Regions from separate parts of the Streptomyces sp. NPDC008001 genome, predicted to be linked through region 3. Evidence: riboswitches for the same ligand, from Rfam matches in the RefSeq annotation. Region 3 holds a riboswitch; each other region holds the start of a gene.
The links. A riboswitch is a leader RNA that binds a small molecule or an ion and turns the genes downstream of it on or off. The one in region 3 is predicted to bind cyclic di-AMP.
Positions count from the first base shown of each region.

Region 1: it holds a riboswitch for cyclic di-AMP, as region 3 does, so the genes downstream of both, ACFZCD_RS01120 (C40 family peptidase) here and ACFZCD_RS29660 (transglycosylase family protein) in region 3, are expected to answer to the same signal.
Region 2: it holds a riboswitch for cyclic di-AMP, as region 3 does, so the genes downstream of both, ACFZCD_RS21725 (M23 family metallopeptidase) here and ACFZCD_RS29660 (transglycosylase family protein) in region 3, are expected to answer to the same signal.
Region 4: it holds a riboswitch for cyclic di-AMP, as region 3 does, so the genes downstream of both, ACFZCD_RS05065 (M23 family metallopeptidase) here and ACFZCD_RS29660 (transglycosylase family protein) in region 3, are expected to answer to the same signal.

Region 1 covers NZ_JBIBIZ010000001.1:249,571-254,676, forward strand. The annotation lists gene ACFZCD_RS01105 (FUSC family protein) at 1-308, shown strand, start outside; partial or broken gene ACFZCD_RS01110 (FAD/NAD(P)-binding protein) at 1,333-1,974, opposite strand; gene ACFZCD_RS01115 (glutamate--cysteine ligase) at 2,034-3,116, opposite strand; cyclic di-AMP (ydaO/yuaA leader) riboswitch at 3,453-3,642, shown strand; gene ACFZCD_RS01120 (C40 family peptidase) at 3,646-4,119, shown strand; gene ACFZCD_RS01125 (S1 family peptidase) at 4,183-5,106, opposite strand, start outside.
Region 2 covers NZ_JBIBIZ010000008.1:74,277-79,382, forward strand. The annotation lists gene ACFZCD_RS21720 (M16 family metallopeptidase) at 1-1,000, shown strand, start outside; cyclic di-AMP (ydaO/yuaA leader) riboswitch at 1,215-1,370, shown strand; gene ACFZCD_RS21725 (M23 family metallopeptidase) at 1,384-2,193, shown strand; gene ACFZCD_RS21730 (GntR family transcriptional regulator) at 2,427-3,176, shown strand; gene ACFZCD_RS21735 (HPr family phosphocarrier protein) at 3,383-3,664, opposite strand; gene ACFZCD_RS21740 (GNAT family N-acetyltransferase) at 3,773-5,106, shown strand, end outside.
Region 3 covers NZ_JBIBIZ010000011.1:319,861-324,966, reverse strand. The annotation lists gene eno (phosphopyruvate hydratase) at 1-1,146, opposite strand, end outside; gene ACFZCD_RS29660 (transglycosylase family protein) at 1,359-2,105, opposite strand; cyclic di-AMP (ydaO/yuaA leader) riboswitch at 2,109-2,299, opposite strand; gene ACFZCD_RS29655 (transglycosylase family protein) at 2,560-3,609, opposite strand; gene ACFZCD_RS29650 (cytochrome P450) at 3,775-5,106, opposite strand, start outside.
Region 4 covers NZ_JBIBIZ010000002.1:29,779-34,884, forward strand. The annotation lists gene ACFZCD_RS05065 (M23 family metallopeptidase) at 1-1,194, opposite strand, end outside; cyclic di-AMP (ydaO/yuaA leader) riboswitch at 1,204-1,370, opposite strand; gene ACFZCD_RS05070 (PP2C family protein-serine/threonine phosphatase) at 1,411-2,766, opposite strand; gene ACFZCD_RS05075 (DEAD/DEAH box helicase) at 3,036-4,733, opposite strand; gene ACFZCD_RS05080 (cold-shock protein) at 5,005-5,106, opposite strand, start outside.

The sequences.
Region 1 (5,106 bases), on a different contig from region 3:
TGGCGCAGGAGGTGCTGCGCGCCGCGGACTCCCTGCGCAGCAGCGGCCCGCACGAGCCCCGTACGACGGTCTCCCGCTACCCGGCGGAGGAGTCCGGCCCCCTGCACCGGGCCACCGACCGGCAGCCGGGCCTGAGCGATGCCCACGTCCTGCTCATCGTCGACACGGAGGCCTGGCTCACCGGTGTGGCCCACGACGCGGCGCGGACCCGGGCGGCACCGTCCCGGGCGGACGTGCCGGCCACCCGCCGGGGGGATCCGCAGAGGGCGATGGGGAACAGGAGGGCGTTGGGGGACAGAAGGAGATAGCAGGGGGAAGAGAAGCGGTGGCGCGGTCCGTCGCGCCGCCGGCCTCCGCCAGCCGGTCCGCGACCTGCCGGGCCTGGCGCACCACGTTCCGCAGGTGGTTCGCGAAGGGGATGCGGACGTGCGTGCCGACCCCCACCACCCACACGTGCTGCGGCGGCGCCCCCGGCCCGGCCCGGACCCGCAGGTCCGCCTCCAGACGGCGGACGGCCGTGCCCCCGGCGGGTACGCAACCCAGGTGGAGAGCCGACTTCTCCCGGTCCCAGTGGAGGAGTGGATTGCCGAACCCCGTGGCGTTGACGACGTGGTCGAACGTCTCCGGCGCGGCCCCCGGGACCTCCACCCGCCACACGCCGCCCTCGAAGGAGACGGCCCGCGGATACGGGCGGATCATTCGCAGCGCCCCCGAGTCGAAGTGCGCGAGCAGCCGCCGGGCGTTCACGGCGGCCAGGGCGGTCACGTACCGGCCGGTCAGCCGGGCGAACTCGGCCGACAGCTCCTCCACGCGGCCCTCGGGCAGTGCGGGGGCGAGCGCGATGACCTCCTCGATCAGGGGCACCATGACGTCCGGCCAGCCGCAGGCGCCCGCCTCGGCCAGGGCGGTCTCCTCGCGCAGCCGCTGCACGGGGTCGGAGGCGCGGGAGACCTGCCGGCGCAGCGGCCGCCGGCCGTACAGCCGCACGGCCTCCACCACGCACCGCACCAGCCGGTCCGCCAGGCACGGATCGGCCGGGTCGAGCCGGGAGATGCGCTCCAGCGGCGGGTACGCGTGCAGCGGCTCGGCCAGGGACTCGCGCACGGCGGGCAGCATGCCCGACGGTGAGGCGAGCGCCGCCCGGTGGCCGTCGCGGCACAGCAGCAGGGCCGCGTCGGTCGCCGACTGGTGGCTTCCGAGGACCAGTACCCGGGAGCGCGGGCGCAGGTGCTGCCGGATCCGGCGGGCCGGGTAGGGGCTGCCGAGGTAGCGCGGGTGGTGCAGGAACGCCGCGAAGCCGTCGGGGACGCGGGGCGTGGAGACGCCGGTGCAGACGACCACGTCGTCCGCGGCCAGTTCCTGCCCCGTGCTCAGCCGAACCCGGTGCCCGCCGCGGCCGTCCGCCGGGATGCTGATGCTCGCCGCCGCGGCCCGTACGTGCTCCACGGCGATGCCGGCCCGCCCGGCCTCTTCCCGCGCCCGGGCCCAGCGGTCCGCGCAGTACTCGGCCATCCGGGCGCGCGGCACGCAGTCCTTCGGGCTGCCGGTCCAGCCGCGCTCGCGCAGGTGCTCGACGAAGTCGCCGGGCCGGTCGGCGAGGAGCGAATTGAGCTCGGCGGCGGAGTTGCACAGCAGCAGCGGGTCCTCGTCCCCGAAGGCCAGCCCCCAGCCGGCCGGCCGGGGATCCACGAGCCGCACGGCCCGTACGGGGAGCGGCGGAGGACGGCCGGTGACCGCGCGCACCAGCTGCACCAACAGGCTGGTCCCGGCGACTCCACCCCCGATGACGACAACATCCCGGCCGCCAACACCCTCCACACGCACCGCCTCCCCGAACTCCCCTCCCGGCCTTCCGGGGCACCCTGCCCAGCCGGCCGGGCGGTGGAACCCGTACGGCGTGAGGCAGCGCTGTAAAACGGAGCGTGCAGCGACGAAGCGGTGCGCTTCGCCAGTCCGGACGTCGCCCCGGGACATCACCGAGGGCAAGAAGCAGTTGCGGGCGCAGTGTGTTTCGCGGCGGCCCGGCCGTGGGCCTACGGCTCCGCGATCAGTTCCATCACCGCCTTCAGGCCGTCCGTGGCCAGTGCGCGGCGCTGGCGGTCCGCTGCGGTGCCGCGGCGGAGGAGGCGGTGGACGAGGGAGCTCACCTGGCGGGTGTCGTCGGACTCCTCCAGGGACTGGCCGATGTGGACGAGGAGGGAGCGGACGACCTCCTCCGCGCCCCGGCGCCGGCCCTCGCGGTCCACGAGCACGCCGTCGAGGCCGTGCCGCGCGGCGTGCCAGTTCGCGGCGGCGAGCAGCTCCGGCAGGCAGGGAGTGGGGGGACGCCCGGCCTTCTCGTCGCGGATGGCGGTGGCGACCAGCCCGCGGACGATGCCGGCGAACATGACGGCGTCGTCGGCCCGCAACTGCACGTCCAGGCAGCGCACTTCGATCGTGGGATAGCGGTCCGACAGCCGCGCCTGCCAGTACAGCTGGCCGCGGTCCGCGATCGCACCGGCCGTCAGCAGCGCTTCGATGCGCTCCTCGTAGTCCGCGAGGCCGTCGAAGTACGGGGGCGGGCCGCTGACCGGCCAGCGGCTGTAGACCACGGTCCGCCAGCTGGAGAAGCCGGTGTCCTGGCCGTTCCACAGCGGGGAGTTGCCCGCCATGGCGACGAGGACGGGCAGCCAGGGCCGCACCCGGTTGAGGACCGCGACGCCCATCTCGCGGTCGGGGATGGCGACGTGGACGTGCATCCCGTGGACGAACTGCTCGTCCACGAGCTGGGCGGCACGCGTCCGCATCGCCAGATAGCGGGGGTTGCCCGTGACCGGAATGGGCTCGGGGCCCGAGCACGGCGCCGTCCCGCAGGCGGCGAGCCGGCAGCCCGACCGCTTGGCGGCGGAGCTCACCGCGTGGCGCAGCCGCAGCAGGTGCCGGCCGGCCTCGGCGAGATCGGAGCAGACCGGAGTGGCGACTTCCACCTGGGCCTGCAACAGCTCCGCCTGAACCTCCTGCTCGTTCACGACCGGATCCAGGTCGACCGCCGCCCGGACCTCATCGGCCAGGGGAACCGGCAGTGCGGTGGCCGGGTCGAGCAGAAGATACTCCTCCTCGATCCCTAGGGTGAGCATGCCGTAGGGCTACCCTCGGGCCCTCGCGGCGAACCGCACGCGCCCCGCCGCCACGGCTTTCTGACGCAAAGACGCCCTGCCACGTCCCCGGTCACCTCGCCTTTCGGGTCGCCCGGGTAACGCGGGGGTGACTCGAATCAGTTCTTCAACCGCCTTTTGATAAAAGGGATTTCCCGCCACTCGTGACGCCTGGGAACACCCCGGTTCCGGCGGTCGCCGGGAAGTGAAGAAGTTCACAGAAGCCCCTTTCGGCTCCGAATTCCGGCGTTCCGTGATGCAGGATCGTGCATCGAACAACAAGATCCCGTCACCGAGGCGGGCGACCCGGGCGGACGCCGAGTCCTGCCGCCGTACCGGGTGCGGAGCAGAAGCGAATGGATCGGCAGGAGCGGGAGACCCGAGCACGGCGGACCACGATGGCGGTGGTCCTTGGGGTGAAGCCACTGAAGTCATTTCAGACGGCCGGGCAACTTCGACAGCCCGAACCCGACAGGTCATCTTTCGCAGGCGGATGACGAAGGGTTTTGGCATGTCTGCGTTCCCCGGTATATCCACGCTCATGTCCCGCGCCGGTGCCGCCTCCGTGGTCACCGCCGCCACCGTGACCGCGTCCATGCTGCTCCCCGGCATGACGGCCGAGGCGAGTGCGGCCACCCCGGGCGCCGCCGCCCTGAAGGTCGCGGCCGCCAAGCAGGGCTCCCCGTACCAGTACGGCGCCGCCGGCCCCAACCGGTTCGACTGCTCGGGCCTGACGCTCTACTCCTTCAAGAAGGTGGGCAAGTCCCTGCCGCGCACCGCGGCCGACCAGTACAACAAGACCCGGCACATCTCGTCCGGCTCCCGCCAGGCGGGCGACCTGGTCTTCTTCCACTCGGGCAGCAACGTCTACCACGTCGGTATCTACGCGGGTAGCAACAAGATCTGGCACGCTCCGAAGCCCGGCACGAGCGTGCGGCTCGAGAAGATCTGGACCGGCAGCGTCTGGTACGGCCGGGTCAACTGACCCCGGCCGGCCCGGAGCTGCGGGGATCCCTCCCGGGGATCCCCGCAGCCGGTCAGGCGGGGGTCAGGGCAGCTGCGCCCCGAACGCCTGCAGCGCCGCCGGGACGGGCTGGAAGAACGTCTCGCCGCCGGAGGAGCAGTCACCACTGCCGCCCGAGGTGAGGCCCAGGGCCGTGCCGCCGTCGAAGAGGGCGCCGCCGCTGTCGCCCGGCTCGGCGCAGACGGTGGTGTCGATCAGGCCGTCGACCTGGCCCTCCTGGTAGTTGACGGTCGCGTCGAGGCCGGTGACCTGGCCGCCGTGGACGCCGGTGGTGCTGCCGCTGCGCTGCACCTGCTCGCCCACGGTCGCCTCTCCGGCGCTGCTGATGCTCTGCGTGCTGCCGTCGTAGAGGTCCACCTCACTGGCGTGGGAGGCGCCGGAGGCGTAGCGCACGAGCGCGTAGTCGTGGCCCGGGAAGGACGAGCTCTCCGTCGTGCCGATCCGGGCGCCGCCCTGCGAGGCGGACCAGGTCTGCGAGGCGTTGCCGCAGTGTCCGGCGGTGAGGAAGTACGGCCGCCCGCCCTTGGTGACGTTGAATCCCAGGGAGCAGCGCACGCCGCTGCCCCAGATCGCGTCGCCGCCCGCGACGAGCGGACGGAAGGCACCGGCCGTTCTCTTGACGGTGACCTTGTCGCCGAGGCTCGCGACGACCTTGTCGAGGCGGGCCTTCCGGGCGCCGGTGACCGTGCTGTCGGCGGTGACGACGACCTTGTTGAGGCGCGGGTCCACCGACCAGGCCGTGCCCGGAATGGCGGCGTCCGACTTCAGCGTCCGCTTGGCCGAGGCGAGTTCGGTCGCCGAGTGGCGCACGATCCTCGGCTCGGCGCCCGCGTCCCGGACCCGGGCCGCCGCGTCCTGGTCGACGACGCCGACGACGAGCCTGCCGGTCCTGGCGTCGTAGTACGAGCCCGCCGAGTCCGCGCCCAGGCCGGCGGCGATGTGCCGGGC
Region 2 (5,106 bases), on a different contig from region 3:
CCTGCGCGCCCCGGCCTTCCCCGACAACGAGGTCGAGCGCCTCGTGGGCAACCGCCTCGACGAGATCCCGCACGAGCTGGCCAACCCCGCCCGCCGGGCCGCGATGGCGCTCTCCAAGGAGCTCTTCCCGGCCGCCTCGCGGATGTCCCGCCCCCGCCAGGGCACCGAGGAGACCGTCGCCCGCATCGACGCCGCCTCCGTCCGCGCCTTCTACGAGGCCCACGTCCGGCCCGCCACCACGACCGCCGTGGTCGTCGGCGACTTCACCGGCATCGACCTCGACGCGGCCCTCGCCGACTCCCTCGGCGCCTGGACGGGTTCCCCGGCCGAGCCCCACCCGCTCCCGCCGGTCACCGCCGACGACACCGGCCGCGTCGTCATCGTGGACCGCCCCGGCGCGGTCCAGACGCAGCTCCTCATCGGCCGCATCGGCGCCGACCGGCACGACCGCGTGTGGCCCGCCCAGTCCGTCGGCACGTACTGCCTCGGCGGCACCCTCACCTCGCGCCTGGACCGCGTCCTGCGCGAGGAGAAGGGCTACACCTACGGCGTGCGCGCCTTCGGCCAGGTGCTGCTGTCCTCCCCGGAGGGCACCGGCGCGGCCATGCTGGCCATCAGCGGCTCGGTGGACACCGCCTCCACCGGCCCCGCACTGCAGGACCTGTGGACGGTGCTCCGCACCCTCGCCGCCGAGGGCCTGACGGACGAGGAGCGCGACGCCGCCGTGCAGAACCTCGTCGGCGTCGCCCCGCTCAAGTACGAGACGGCGGCGGCCGTCGCCGGGACCCTCGCCGACCAGGTCGAGCAGCACCTCCCGGACGACTTCCAGGCGCGGCTGTACGAACGCCTCGCCGCGACGGGCACGGTGGAGGCCACCGCCGCCGTCGTGAGCGCGTTCCCGGTCGACCGTCTGGTGACGGTGCTCGTCGGTGACGCCGCGCAGATCGAGGAGCCCGTCCGGGCCCTCGGCATCGGCGAAGTGACCGTGATCACGGGCTGATCCCCGGCGGCCGGCCCACCGGTGGCCCGCCGTCAACCGGCAGGCACGCGCGCCCGCGAGGCGCGCGTGCCTGCCAAATGTCCGGTTTAGCGGAGTGGTTGCACGTCTGCACTGTGGCGTGGGACACAAAATGGTGCTTCTGTTTGCCGATCGAAAGTGACGGCGTCTAGCGTCAAAGCGGCTGTCCGTCCGATGTGCGTCGCATCCGCGGCCCGGGCAGTCATCGCCGAGTCCCCGTACGGCGCGAGCCAGGGGAGCCGGGGACCCAAGTGTCCCTGGGGTGAATCGGGCCCCTTTCCGGAGGGATCCGTAGGAGACCTTCCTGCTCCGAACCCGTCAGCTAACCCGGTAGGCGAGAGGGAAGGAAAGGACCAGCCTCACCCATGGCGTTCACTCGTGCCACCGGGAAGCACCGCAAGCCGAGCCGCGCCGTTCGCGTCAGCGCGAACGCGGCAGGCATAGCCACCCTCGCCGCCACCGGTGTCGTCGCGGGCTTCGCCGCTCCGGCGCTGGCCGCGTCCACCGACGACGCCCACCGTTCCACCGAGGACACCGGCCTGACCCAGGCCGTCGTCATCGGCGAGGACACCGCCGGCCGCATCGGCGAGCAGGCCCAGGTCCAGAGCAGCGCCGCTGCCGAGTCCACCGCCGTCCACGAGGCCGAGTCCGCTGCCAAGCAGCAGGCCGCCGACGTGAAGAAGGCCGCGGACGAGGCCAAGCGCAAGGCCGAGGCCGAGCGCAAGGAGCAGGAGCGCGTCGCCCGCGAGCAGGAGCGCAAGCGCCTCAACGCCTTCGTCTCGCCGATCGCCGGCTCCTACGTCTCCACGTCCTACAAGGCCTCCAGCGGCCTGTGGTCCTCCGGCAGCCACACCGGCGTCGACTTCCACGCCGAGACCGGCACCTCGGTCCAGGCCGTGGGCGCCGGCACCGTCGTCGAGGCCGGCTGGGGCGGCGCCTACGGCAACAACGTCGTCATCAAGCACAACGACGGCACGTACACGCAGTACGGCCACCTGTCGTCCATCGGCGTCTCCGTCGGCCAGACCGTCACCGCCGGCCAGCAGATCGGCCTCTCCGGCGCCACGGGCAACGTGACCGGCCCGCACCTGCACTTCGAGGCCCGCACGGGTGCCACGTACGGCACCGACATCGACCCGGTCGCGTACCTCGCCGAGCACGGCGTCTCCGTCTGACGCTCCGGCACCCGGGCGAGTCCTGACGCGCACTCGCCGCACACACGCCTGACGAAGGCCCCGGCCCACCGGCCGGGGCCTTCGCCGTGCCCGAACATCCCCCGCGCCGTGGCCGCCGCCGGCCCCCGTGTTGGCCAAAACATAGCGATGACTTCCCGTGCGCCGTCGGAAATCGCGGTCCGCTGCAATAGAGTCGCTGAACAGGCGTCAATCGGCCGCGTTTCGCGGGGGTTATGCGGAGGTTCACCCATGCGGGGCCGTACGTGAACGGTGAGGGGACAGCGGCTCAGGAAGGCCGTCGCATTTCTGCGCATGCCGTGTGCACGGCGATTCGTGACGACATCGTTTCCGGCACGTTTCCGCCCGGCAGCCGGCTCACCGAGGAAGTCCTCGCACGCCGCTACGGCGTTTCCCGCGTGCCCGTGCGCGAGGCGCTGCGCACCCTCGCCTCGGAGGGGTTCGTGACCACCCGGCGGCACGCCGGCGCGTGCGTCGCGGAGCCCACCGAACAGGAGGCGGCGGATCTGCTGGAGGTCCGCTCCCTGCTGGAGCCGCTGGGCGCCGCGCGCGCCGCGCAGCGCCGCACGGAGGCGCACCTGAAGGTGTTGCGCGGGCTGGTCAGGCTCGGCCAGGAGCGCGCCCGGGGCGGGCGCACGGGCGAGCTGCGGCCGCTGGGGGACTGGTTCGACGAGACGCTCGCCCAGGCGTCCGGCAGCCCCAGCCTCGCGGGGCTGCTCACCCAGCTGCGCCTCAAGATCACCTGGGTGTACGCGGCGGAGCCGCCGGTGCGCCCCGTCGACACCTGGGAGCTGCTCGGCTCCCTCGTGGACGCCGTCGCCCGCGGTGACGCGGAGCGGGCCCGGTCGATCGCCGCGGCCCGTGCGGACCGGGCGCCGGGGGAATTCCGGCTGCGGCGCTTGGTGCCGGCGGCGCGGACGGGGAATGCGGGGCCGGCCGTGAGAACAGTGATCGCCGGTTCTTGAAGCGCGTGCGCGCATTAGTGACCGGAGTTCGTTTCGCCCGGGACTTCATCCGTGGTTACCGAAGGAAATGTTCTCCGGCTGAACTCGTGCCTATGGAATGGTCTGCCGTCATCGCCGGAAAGCCATGGATTTCGCGCGGGAACGACAACGGGGCCACGGCGGCCTCAGTCGGCCGCCGCGGCCCCGCCGCGGGTGATTCCGTCGGATCAGACGGTCTCCGGAAGCTCCTCGAGACCCTCGGCGACCAGCTTCGCCAGGCGCTCCAGCGCCGCCTCGGCACCCTCGGCGTCGCTCGCCAGGACGATCTCCTCGCCACCCTGGGCGCCCAGGCCCAGCACGGCCAGCATGGAGCCGGCGTTGACGGGGGTGCCGTCGGCCTTGGCGATCGTCACGGGGACGCCGGCGGCGGTCGCCGCACGGACGAAGATCGACGCGGGGCGGGCGTGCAGGCCCTCGGCCCAGCCGACGTTGACGCGGCGCTCAGCCATGGTGTGTGCCCTTCAGGTCGTAGGGGTTGTCTAGACCAGTGTCTCACGGTGCCCGGAGTGCTCCGGCGCAGCGCTCCGGCTGTCGGTGCCCGGCCTTACGCTGGCCCCATGCAGACGCCGCCAGCGCACGCCGGGCAGCAGTCCGGGCACGAGCACGCGTACCCCGCCCACTGGGAAGCCGATGTCGTGCTGCGCGACGGTGGCACCGCGCATCTGCGTCCCATCACGCCCGACGACGCGCAGCGCCTCGTCAGCTTCTACGAGCAGGTCTCGGACGAGTCGAAGTACTACCGCTTCTTCGCCCCCTACCCCCGCCTCTCCGACCGGGACGTGCACCGCTTCACCCATCACGACTACGTGAACAGGGTCGGCCTCGCCGCCACGGTCGGCGGCGAGTTCATCGCCACCGTCCGCTACGACCGCATCGACGGCCGCGGCATGCCGGCCTCCGGGCCCGCCGAGGAGGAGGCCGAGGTCGCCTTCCTCGTACAGGACGCCCACCAGGGCCGCGGCGTCGCCTCCGCCCTCCTGGAGCACATCGCGGCCGTGGCCCGGGAGCGCGGCATCCGGCGCTTCGCCGCGGAGGTGCTGCCCGCCAACAGCAAGATGATCAAGGTCTTCACCGACGCGGGCTACACGCAGAAGCGCAGCTTCGAGGACGGCGTCGTCCGCCTCGAACTGGACCTGGAGCCCACCGACCGCTCGCTCGCCGTCCAGCGGGCCCGCGAGCAGCGCGCCGAGGCCCGCTCGGTCCAGCGGCTGATCGCCCCCGGCTCCGTCGCCGTCATCGGCACCGGCCGGGCGCCGGGTGGCATGGGGCGCACCGTCCTGCGCAACATCCTGGCCGCCGGCTTCACCGGGCACGTCCACGCCGTCAACCACGCCTTCCCCGAGGGCACCATCCGGCTCGACCCCGAGGGCGTGCCCGCCCACCGCTCCGTCCTCGGCATCTCCGGCCCCGTCGACCTCGCCGTCGTGGCCGTGCCCGCCGAGCAGGTGCCCTCCGTCGTCGCCGAGTGCGGCGAGCACGGCGTCCAGGGCCTCGTCGTCCTCTCCGCCGGCTACGGGGAGAGCGGCGCCGACGGGCGCCACCGGCAGCGCGAGCTGGTGCGCCAGGCCCGCTCGTACGGGATGCGCATCATCGGGCCCAACGCCTTCGGGCTCATCAACACCGCCGCCGGCGTCCGGCTGAACGCCTCCCTGTCGCCCGAGCTGCCCGCCGCCGGGCGCATAGGGCTCTTCAGCCAGTCCGGGGCCATCGGCATCGCCCTGCTCGCCGGGCTGCACCGGCGCGCCGCCGGGCTCGTCGGCATCTCCAGCTTCGTCTCCGCGGGCAACCGCGCGGACGTCTCCGGCAACGACTTCCTGCAGTACTGGCACGACGACCCCGACACCGACCTCGTGCTCATGTACCTGGAGTCCATCGGCAACCCCCGCAAGTT
Region 3 (5,106 bases):
GCAGTTGGTGGCGACGGCCAGGTCGGCGATGGTGACGTCCTCGGTCTCGCCGGAGCGGTGCGACATCATGCACTTGAAGCCGTTGCGCTGGGCCAGCTCGACGGCGTCGAGGGTCTCGGTGAGCGAGCCGATCTGGTTGACCTTGACCAGCAGGGCGTTGGCGGCGCCCTCCTCGATGCCGCGGCCGAGGCGCTCGGGGTTGGTGACGAACAGGTCGTCACCGACGAGCTGGACCTTGTCGCCGAGCTTCTCGGTGATGGTCTTCCAGCCGTCCCAGTCGTCCTCGAACAGCGGGTCCTCGATGGAGACCAGCGGGTACGCCTCGACGAGCTCGGCGTAGTACTCGGTCATCTCGGCGGCCGAGCGGTCCTGGCCCTCGAACTTGTAGACGCCGTCCTTGTAGAACTCGGAGGCGGCGACGTCGAGCGCGAGCGCGATGTCCTGGCCGGGGGTGTAGCCGGCCTGCTTGACGGCCTCGAGGATGAGGTCGAGGGCCTCGCGGTTGGAGCCGAGGTTCGGGGCGAAGCCGCCCTCGTCGCCCAGGCCGGTGGACAGGCCCTTGGCCTTCAGCACGGCCTTGAGGGTGTGGTAGACCTCGGTGCCCCAGCGCAGGGCCTCGGAGAAGGACTCCGCGCCGATCGGCGCGATCATGAACTCCTGGATGTCCACGTTGGAGTCGGCGTGCGAGCCGCCGTTCAGGATGTTCATCATCGGAACGGGCAGCAGGTGCGCGTTCGGGCCGCCCAGGTAGCGGAAGAGCGGCAGGTCGGACGCCTCGGAGGCGGCGTGCGCGACGGCCAGGGAGACGCCCAGGATGGCGTTGGCGCCGAGCGAGCCCTTGTTGTCGGTGGCGTCCAGGTCGAACATGGCCTGGTCGATCAGGCGCTGCTCGGTGGCGTCGTAGCCGACGAGCTCCGGGCCGATCTGCTCGATGACGGCCAGGACGGCCTTCTCGACGCCCTTGCCCATGTAACGGTTCTTGTCACCGTCACGGAGCTCGATGGCCTCGAAGGCGCCGGTGGAGGCGCCGGACGGCACGGCGGCACGGCCCGTGGAGCCGTCGTCGAGGCCGACCTCGACCTCGACCGTGGGGTTGCCTCGCGAGTCGAGGATCTCGCGAGCTACGACGACGTCGATGGACGGCACGAGGGTCTCCTTCGTGTGTGTCTGAGGTTCTGCAGCACGAGCCTAACGGGCGCCGGAGGCTCGGCTCGCCGTTGGACCGTGTTTCCGGGATGAGAAATCCGAAAAAGCAGCAAAACCATCACAAACGCTGAGATCACCGTACGAGTGATGAATTGTCCGGAAAACGGCAAAGAAAGGCGGCCCACTCGCGTGGGCCGCCCCCGTCAGCTCGGTCAGCTGAGGTGCAGCTTCTGGCCGACGAAGATCACGTCGGCGTCCTGGACGACGTCCTTGTTGCGGTCGTACAGCTTCTGCCAGCCGCCCTTGACGTTCTTGGCCTCGGCGATCTTGGAGAGGGTGTCGCCCTCCTTGACCTCGTACTCGCCGTCACCGACCTTGTAGGACTGCGGAGCGGTGTGCTTCGGCGCGGCCTGCTTCGGGGCCGGGGTCTCGTCCTGCTCGGCGGCCTGCGGGGCGGTGTGCTTCGGCGCGGCCTTCTTCGGCGCGGCCTGGCGCTCGCTGCGGTCCGCGTGCGACTTGCCCGACACCGAGCCGCCGGAGCGGGAGGACTTGGTGTGGGAGCCCGAACCCGGGTCGACGTCGGCCTTCGCGCCGCCGGACGACAGGTTGCCGGCACCGGCGCAGCCCCAGGCGCCCGGGCCCTGCATGGCCAGCAGCCGCTCGGCCACGGCGATCTGGGCGCCCTTGGAGGCGTGGTCGGCGCGGTCGGCGTACTTCTGGCCGCCGGCGGCGTTCCAGGAGGACTGCGAGAACTGCAGGCCGCCGTAGTAGCCGTTGCCGGTGTTGATGGCCCAGTTGCCACCCGACTCGCACTCGGCGACCTTGTCCCACGTCGAGACGGACGCGGCGTTGGCGGAGGTGGCGACCATCAGCGGGGCGGCAACGGCTGCGCCGGTCACACCGGCGAGCGTGATGATTCGAGCGGCCTTGGACGGACGACGGTGCTTGCCCTTGGACATGAGTCGTTTCCTCACCGACGCCTACGAGGTGAGCTGTCGGGTTCGGGCTGTGAGTTCGCCCGGCTTCGCGTGCCTGCTCTGCGAGCACGCTCGGCTTCACCCCTAGCCGGTCCCGGACCCGCGGCCTTCGGCCGAGGAGCCGTTTCCGGCGCCTACCTTGGTTCCCCCGCTCCTGCCTACGGCGCTTGCGCGACGACTCCACCGGCCGTCGGCAGGATTCGGCGTGACGACCGTGGTGCTCGCGGTGGCGAGCGGTCACGACGGTAAACACAGTCGCGGCATGGGTTCAAACCCCTCTTTCCAGCCACAGTTGCCCCTTGTTACCCAGGGAAACATGATGTTTCCGCAGGTAGAAGGGGGTTTGCCAAGTTGGGGAAGGCGGCATTCCGCCAACTGGCAAAGAGACCCATGTCTCACTTTCGACTGGAACGGACATTCGCCGCGAACTACCGGTCTATTTACCGACCTCAAGCCTCTGACCAGGACGGATCAGGTCAGGATCGGATCCGACCACTTTCTCATTGCGGTGGTAGAGGGACTGCCAACCACCGTTGACCGCTTGCTGTTCGGCGATGACTGACAAGTTGTCACCGGGACGCACGGTGTAGCCGGTGGCCGTGGGACTACCGGTGCGGCCCTCGCCGCCGCCGCGCGATGAACGACCGTCGTCCGAACGTGACGGGTCGGCACGATGCTTGCCCGTACCGGCTTCCACGCCGTCCGACGCCTGCCCCGCCGCCGAACCGGAACCGTCCGGAGTGCCCTGGGACGGCGTCGCGGGAGTCGTGGGGATCGAGGTCGGGTCGTCCGAGGGGGACGAGGAGGGCTTGCGGTGGCGGCCTTCCTGAGTATCGCCCGACGCGTCGTCACCGGGCTTGTCGCTCGGTCCAGTGGTTCCCGGAGCACTCGGCGAGGCGTCGTGCGACGGGCTGCCGGACGGCTTGCCGGAGGGGCTGCCCGACGGCCGGTCCGGCGTGGGCTTGCCGGACGACGGCTGAGCGGAAGGCTCCGCCGACGGCTTCCCGGACTGCGAGGGGGCCGTGGAGGGCTTCTCCGGCTTGGAGGGCTCGCGCGGCTCGGACGGCGTGGAGGGCGAAGTGGTGCGCTCCGGGGCGCGCGATGGCGTCGAGTCGCTCGCGGGGGCGTGTGTGCCGCCGGGGTTGACCTCCGCCGGGGCACCGTCCGAGGTGAGGCCTCCGATCGACGCACAGCTCGACCAGGTGCCGGTGCCCTTGGTCTCGAGGATCTGCTCGGCAACGGCGATCTGCTGCGCACGGCTGGCGAGGTCGGGCCGGGGCGCGTACTCCCGGCCGCCGTAGCGCTCCCAGAGGTCCTGGGTCAGCTGCAGTCCCCCGTAGGACCCGTTGCCGGAGTCGGCGCTCCACAGGCCTCCGCTCTCGCACTGGGCCACGCGGTCCCAGGTGCCGGCGTCGGCGGCGTTCGCACCGGTTGCCGCGAGCAGCGGCATGGCGATTCCGGAGGCGGTCACCCCTGCGGCGACCACGATGGCGGGTATCTGACGGGGGCGGCGATGTCGGCCGTTTCCGGGTCTCATGGGCGGTTGCCTCTCGTGTGGCGTCGGAATGGTGGTTGAAGATAGCGACGCCTCACCGGAGTCACAAGCCGGTGTAGCGGAGGTCACGCCGAGGTCACGCGGGCTGACGAGAGGTCAGGCGGACCCGGATTCGGGGTGGTTTGCACCGTGGTAAGGAACGGCGTTTGTGCCCGGTTTGCCGGTGGGCCCGGCCTCGCCGCCGGCCTCCGGGGTGAACGTCACCGGCAGGGTGCGCAGGCCGCGCATGATGAGCCCGCCGCGCCAGCGCAGGTCCTCCGGTCCGGCACCCAGTTGCAGGTCCGGGAGGCGCCGCAGGAGGGTCGCGAGGGCGGTCCGGCCCTCCAGGCGGGCGAGGGGGGCGCCGAGGCAGTAGTGGATGCCGTGGCCGTAGCCGAGGTGCTGGTTGTCGCGCCGGGAGAGGTCGAGGGTGTCGGGGTCGGCGAACCGCCCGGGGTCGCGGTCGGCGGCCGCGAGGACGACGAGGACGGGGTCGCCCTCGGCGATGCGCTGCCCGCCGAGGGTGAGGTCCCGGGTGGCGAACCGCCAGGTCGCCAGCTCCACCGGGCCGTCGTAGCGGAGCAGTTCCTCGATGCCGGTGGCGAGCAGGGTCTCGTCGCCCTCGGCGAGGGCGCGCTGGAGGCGCTCGCGCTGCCCGGGATGGCGCAGCAGCGCGTAGGTTCCGTTACCGATCAGGTTCACAGTTGTTTCAAAACCGGCGAACAAGAGGATGAAGGCCATGGCGGCGGCCTCGTTCTCGGTGAGGTGCTCGCCGTGGTCGCTTGCCCTGATCAGTCCCGAAATGAGGTCCTCGCCGAGACCGAGGTCCTCCCGCTTCCGGTGGATGAGCTCCGCGAGGTAGGTCCGCATCTTCTTGACGGACCGGGCCACCCCGCCGCGGGGGCCGCCGCCGTGGCGGATCATCATCCCGGCCCAGTCGCGGAAGTCGTCCTGGTCCTCGGGCGGGACGCCGAGCATGTCGCAGATCGCGTAGATGGGGAGAGGGAACGCGAACTCGTGGATGAGGTCCGCCTCCCCCTTGCCCGCGAACCCGTCGATCAGCCGGTCCGTCAGCTCCTGCACCCGCGGGGCGAACTCGGCGACGCGGCCCGGGGTGAACGCCTTCGAGACGAGGCGGCGCAGCCGGGTGTGGTCCGGCGGGTCGATGTTGAGCAGGTGCGTCATCAGGTTGGCGCTGCGCTCGCCCGGGATGCCGACCTTGCCCTTGCCGTGGGCCGCCTCGGAGTGGTGCACGGGGTTCTTCGACAGGCGCTGGTCGGCGAGCGCCTGGCGGGCGTCGGCATACCGGGTGACCAGCCAGGCCTCCACGCCGCTGGGCAGGGTGGTGCGGTGCACGGGGGCGTGCTCGCGCAGCCAGGCGTAGGCGGGGTAGGGGTCGGCGGCGAACTCCCACGTGAAGAGGGGAGGGCAGGGCGGGGCGTCGTTCTT
Region 4 (5,106 bases), on a different contig from region 3:
GCCGATCGTCTGGCCCGCCGCGACCTTGCCCGACGTGACGACCATGGACGACAGGTGGCAGAACCACAGCTCAGTGCCGTCGTCGAGCTTCAGCACGATGCGGTAGCCGTACGCCCCGGCCCAGCCGGCCTGCGTGATCGTGCCGCTGCCCACCGCCTTCACCGGCGTGCCGGTCGGGGCGGCGAAGTCCTCGCCCGTGTGGTGCGCGGACCACATGTTGCCCGCCTGCCCGAAGCCGGCCGTCAGGGTGTACGAGCCGACAGGGAGGGTGAACAAGCCGGAGTGACGGGCGTGGGCCGGGGCAGGGGCGGGGGCGGGGGCGTGCGCGGGCTTGGCCCAGGCGGGCCTGGTCCTCTTCTCCGGCCGCTGGCTCTTATGGGTCTCCCGGCTCTTATGAGTCCCCTGGACCTTCTGACTCTTGTGGGTCCCCTGGACCTTCTGGCTCTTATGAATCCCCTGGCTCTTATGGCTCCCCTGGGACTTCTGGGGCGTATGAGACCCCTGGGTCTTGTGCGTCTGCTGGTGGTCGGCCTGCTGATGATCGACCTGCTGGTAGTCGGCCTGCTGGTGGTCAGCCTGCTCCAGGAGCCTCGCCCGGAGCGCCTCACCCGCCATCGCCGCGCGCTCCGCCGCCTCCGAAGCGGCCGCCGCGCTCTCCTCGGCGACGGACCGGGCCAAGTCGGCCGGATCCACCGGACCCGCCAAATCCACCGGAGCCGCCAAGTCCGCCGAGTCCACCGCCCCCGCCGCGCTCCCCGCGAAGAACGAGCCCACACCCGGCAACTGCGCCAGGTCGGGCATGGATATGGAGGCCGCGGGACGCTCCTGCGCATGCGCCATGCCACCCGCGCCGACCGCCGCGATGACGCCCGCGCCGAGCACGGCACCGCTGCGGGCCATCGTGCCGCCGCGCTGCTTCACGACGCGGTGGCGCCCGCGGCCCGCGCCGAAAGCGCTGAAGGCGGAGGGTTCGTACGGGGCTGCCGCCTCGGCCGCCGCCCGGCCCTGCGGTTCGTAACCCTGCTTGTAACGCCGCTCGTACGACTCGTACGACCCCTCGTACGCAGCCTCTTCCGCCCGCTCCGCCCACTCTGCCCGCTCCGCCGCCTCCGGCTCGTACGGCGGTGCGTACGCGGGCACCAGCGGCGGGTCGTAGTCCCCGGGCTCGTAGCGGTCAGGCTCGTTGGATGCCACGGAGGCACTCCTTTCCTTCCTTCTCGCCTACCGGGTTAGCTGACGGGTTCGGAGCAGGAAGGTCTCCTACGAGCCGCGTGCGGCCCGATTCACCCCAGGGTGGTGGTTCCCCGGTTCCCAGAACTTGCCGGTGTATCAGGTGGTGCTGTGCCCGCGGGATTCGGCGAAGGCGCACGGTGCACCGCCTCTTGCGGCGGTTGCGACGACCGCGCTCCGTTATCGAACGTTAATAGACGCGCCGGGTGGTTTCCAAGCCGAAAGCCGGAATCCGCCGGGCCGTCCCGACAGGTCTTCACAGGACGTCCGCCCACGGAACCTGTCGATGCTTTCCACGAAATGCTGTTCGATTCGCTCGCCGCGCCGGATCGCCAACAGGGCCATGTCGTCAGCGGCCTGACCGCCCGAATGGCGGGCCACGTCCGCGACCAGGCAGTCCAGCAGCGCCTCGGGGTTCTTGAACTGCCGTCCCGTCAGCCCGGCGCGCGGGTCGTAGAAGGCGCCGTCGGCGTCCCTGGCCTCGGTCACCCCGTCCGTCATCAGCAACAGCGTCGCGCCCGCGGGGAACTCCCGTTCCTCCGCCCGGTCCGGCCACACCCCCAGCTCCCCCAGCCCGAGCGGCAGTGCAGGCACGGCGGGATCGGCGACGCCGACCCTGCCGTCGGCGTGCAGCAGGAGCGGCGGCGGATGGCCGCGGTTCAGCAGGCGGAGTACGGGTTTCCCCGGCGGCAGTTCCACGAGGACGGCCGTGGTGAAGCCCTCGTACTGGTCCAGGTTCCCGCGCCGCCTGCCCTCGCGCTGCAGCGCGCGTTCCAGCCGGCCCGCGAGCCCCTCCAGCGTGGGCTCCTGCTCGGCCGCCTCGCGAAAGGCGCCGATCACGACGGCGACCGCCTCGACCGCGCCGAGGCCCTTGCCGCGGACGTCGCCGACGATGACGCGCACGCCGTGCGGGGTGTCCTGGACCGCGTACAGGTCGCCGCCGATCCGGGCGTCGGCCTGCGCGGCCACGTAGCGCGCGGCCACCCGCAGGCCGCCGATCCGGGACGGGGGCGCGGGCAGGACGGCGCGCTGGGCCGCCTCCGCGATGCCGCGGGCGGAAGCGAGCTGCTGGTCACTGCGACGGGCGATGCGGTTGATGCCCAGGGCGACCAGGGCGACCGTGCCGATGGTGGCGATGGTGGCGATCTCGGACAGCGCCTCACCGGTGCCGGACGGCCGGTGGTAGAGCGCGAGACCGACGGCGACCGCCACCGCGGCCAGGGCGGCCGCGACGGTGGCGCGGAGGGTGTGCAGGGGCGCCGCCACGAGGGGCGCGGCGGAGAGGAAGGGGGCGGACGAGTAGTGCGTGGGCGCCCCCAGGTCGAAGAGGACGCCGCCGGCGATCAGGACGGCCGGGAGCCTGCGGGCCGCACGGCGGGCGGTGTGCGCCGCAGCGCGGCGGACGGCGCGGCTCCGCCACGGGCCGCCGTCACCGCCGCCCGTGCCCCCGCTCGCACCGCCACCGGCCCGTGCAGGGTTCTTCCCTGGCCCGCCTCGCTTCCCCACCGCGCCCTCTCCTGACCGGCCGTCCCGCATGTCACCCCTCCCACCCTTCCGGGCGGGAGGTCATCGGGCGAACGGTGCTGGGCCAACCGGGGAGATCAGTGCGTGAGCGGGGACAGCTCAGCGCGTAAGGGAACCAGGCATCAGTACGTGCCGGAACCGGGCATCAGTGTGTGCGGGAGCCGGGCGTCAGCACGTGCAGGGGCCGGGCCCCCTACGTACGGAAGCCGCGCCTCCGTACGTACGGAAGCCGGGCTTCCGTACGTACGGAAGCCGGGCCTCCGTACGTACGGAGCCGCGCGTCAGGAAGCCGTACGGCGCGAGCCGCCGCCACCGCTGCCGCCGCGGCCGTAACCGCTCCCGCCACCGCTGCCACGGCCGTAACCACCGCGGCCACCGGAACCACCCGCACCGGACGAAGCCCCGGCCGACGCACCGGACGCACCGGAGGACGCCTCGGGACGCACCCGGCCGCGCCCGCCACGGCTGCCCCGCGAGCTACGCGTGCCCCGGGACCCGCGCGACCCGGCAGCGGCCGCGGCCCCGCCGGCAGAGCCCGTACCGGCACCGGAGCCCCCGCCGCCGCTCCGCTTCCGCGGCGTCGCCTGGGCCGGCACCGGCGGCGGGATGACCACGGGCACGCCGCTCGGCGCCTGGGCGCCGGTGATGCGGACGAGCTCCGGGTGCTCCGGGCCGACCGTGACGACGTTCGGGGCGATCTTGGCCGTGACCATCATCCGGCTCATCTCGCGCCGCTGCTCGGGCAGCACCAGCGTGACGACCGTGCCGGACTCGCCGGCGCGCGCCGTGCGGCCGCCGCGGTGCAGGTAGTCCTTGTGGTCCATGGGCGGGTCGACGTTCACGACGAGGTCGAGGCCGTCGATGTGGATGCCGCGCGCGGCGACGTTCGTGGCGATCAGCGCCGTGACCTGCTCCGTACGGAAGAGGTCGAGCGTGCGGTTGCGCTGCGGCTGGCTCTTGCCGCCGTGCAGCGCGGCGGCGCGGACGCCCTCGGAGAGCAGCTTCTTCACCAGCCGGTCGGCGCCGCGCTTGGTGTCCACGAACATGATCACGCGCCCGTTGCGGGCGGCGATCCGCGTGACCGTGTCCTTCTTGTCCGTCTCGGTGACGTGCAGCAGGTGGTGGTCCATCGTGACGACCGCGCCCACCGACGCGTCGACGGAGTGCGTCACCGGGTCGGAGAGGAAGCGGCGGACGAGGCGGTCGACGTTGCGGTCGAGGGTCGCGGAGAACAGCATCCGCTGGCCCTCCGGGTCGACCTGGTCCAGCAGGCGGGTGACCTGCGGCAGGAAGCCCATGTCGGCCATCTGGTCGGCCTCGTCCAGGACGGTGATCCGCACGTCGCCGAGCTTGCAGTCGCCGCGCTGGATCAGGTCGGCGAGGCGGCCCGGGGTGGCGACGAGCACCTCGGCGCCGCGCGCGAGGGTCTGGGCCTGGCGGCCGATGGACATGCCGCCGACGACCGTGGCCAGCCGCAGGTTCACGGCGGTGGCGTACGGGGCGAGCGAGTCGGTGACCTGCTGGGCCAGCTCACGGGTGGGGACGAGGACGAGCGCCAGCGGGCGGCCGGGCTCGGCGCGGCGGCCGGCCGTACGGGCCAGCAGGGCCAGGCCGAACGCGAGGGTCTTGCCGGAGCCCGTGCGGCCGCGGCCGAGGACGTCACGGCCGGTGAGCGAGTTGGGCAGCGTCGCGGCCTGGATGGGGAACGGCTCGGTGACGCCCTCGCGGGTCAGCGTGGAGAGCAGGCCGGCCGGCATGTCCAGGTCGGCGAAGGACTCCACCGGCGGCAGGCCCGGGGTCGTGCTCACCGGGGTCTCGAAGTCGCCCTGGGGGGCGGCGGCGGGCCGGCGGCGGGCCGGCTGGGCGCCGCCACGGCCCTGCTGGGAGCCACGGCCCGGCTGAGCGGACCGGTTCGGCTGGGCGCTGCGGTTCTGCTGGGGACCGCGGGGTGCGCGGGACGGGCGGGCGGAGCGAGTCATACGGGTGGGACCTTCCCTCAATGGGGTTGGCACGCCCGAAAAGGAGACTTCGCATCGCAGGCCGTCCTGGACGGCTGGAATGGAAACAGCCGGAACGGTCGGACGGCGGAAAAGCCTGGGCGCGCTGGTGCGGGACGACGGCCGGTGCGTGGGCGCGCCGGCCGGCGCTGGGGCAGCAATGGGGCCCGCACCCAGTGGTGCGGGCCCCATTGCCTGTGTGCTTCATGCAGAGCCCGGGGCCGCCGTCAGGCGGACCGGGCGGGCATCATCGTCAGGCAGCGACGATGTTCTCGGCCTGCAGGCCCTTCTGGCCCTGCGTGACGTCGAAGGAAACCTTCTGGCCCTCGAACAGCTCACGGAAGCCGTTGGAGGC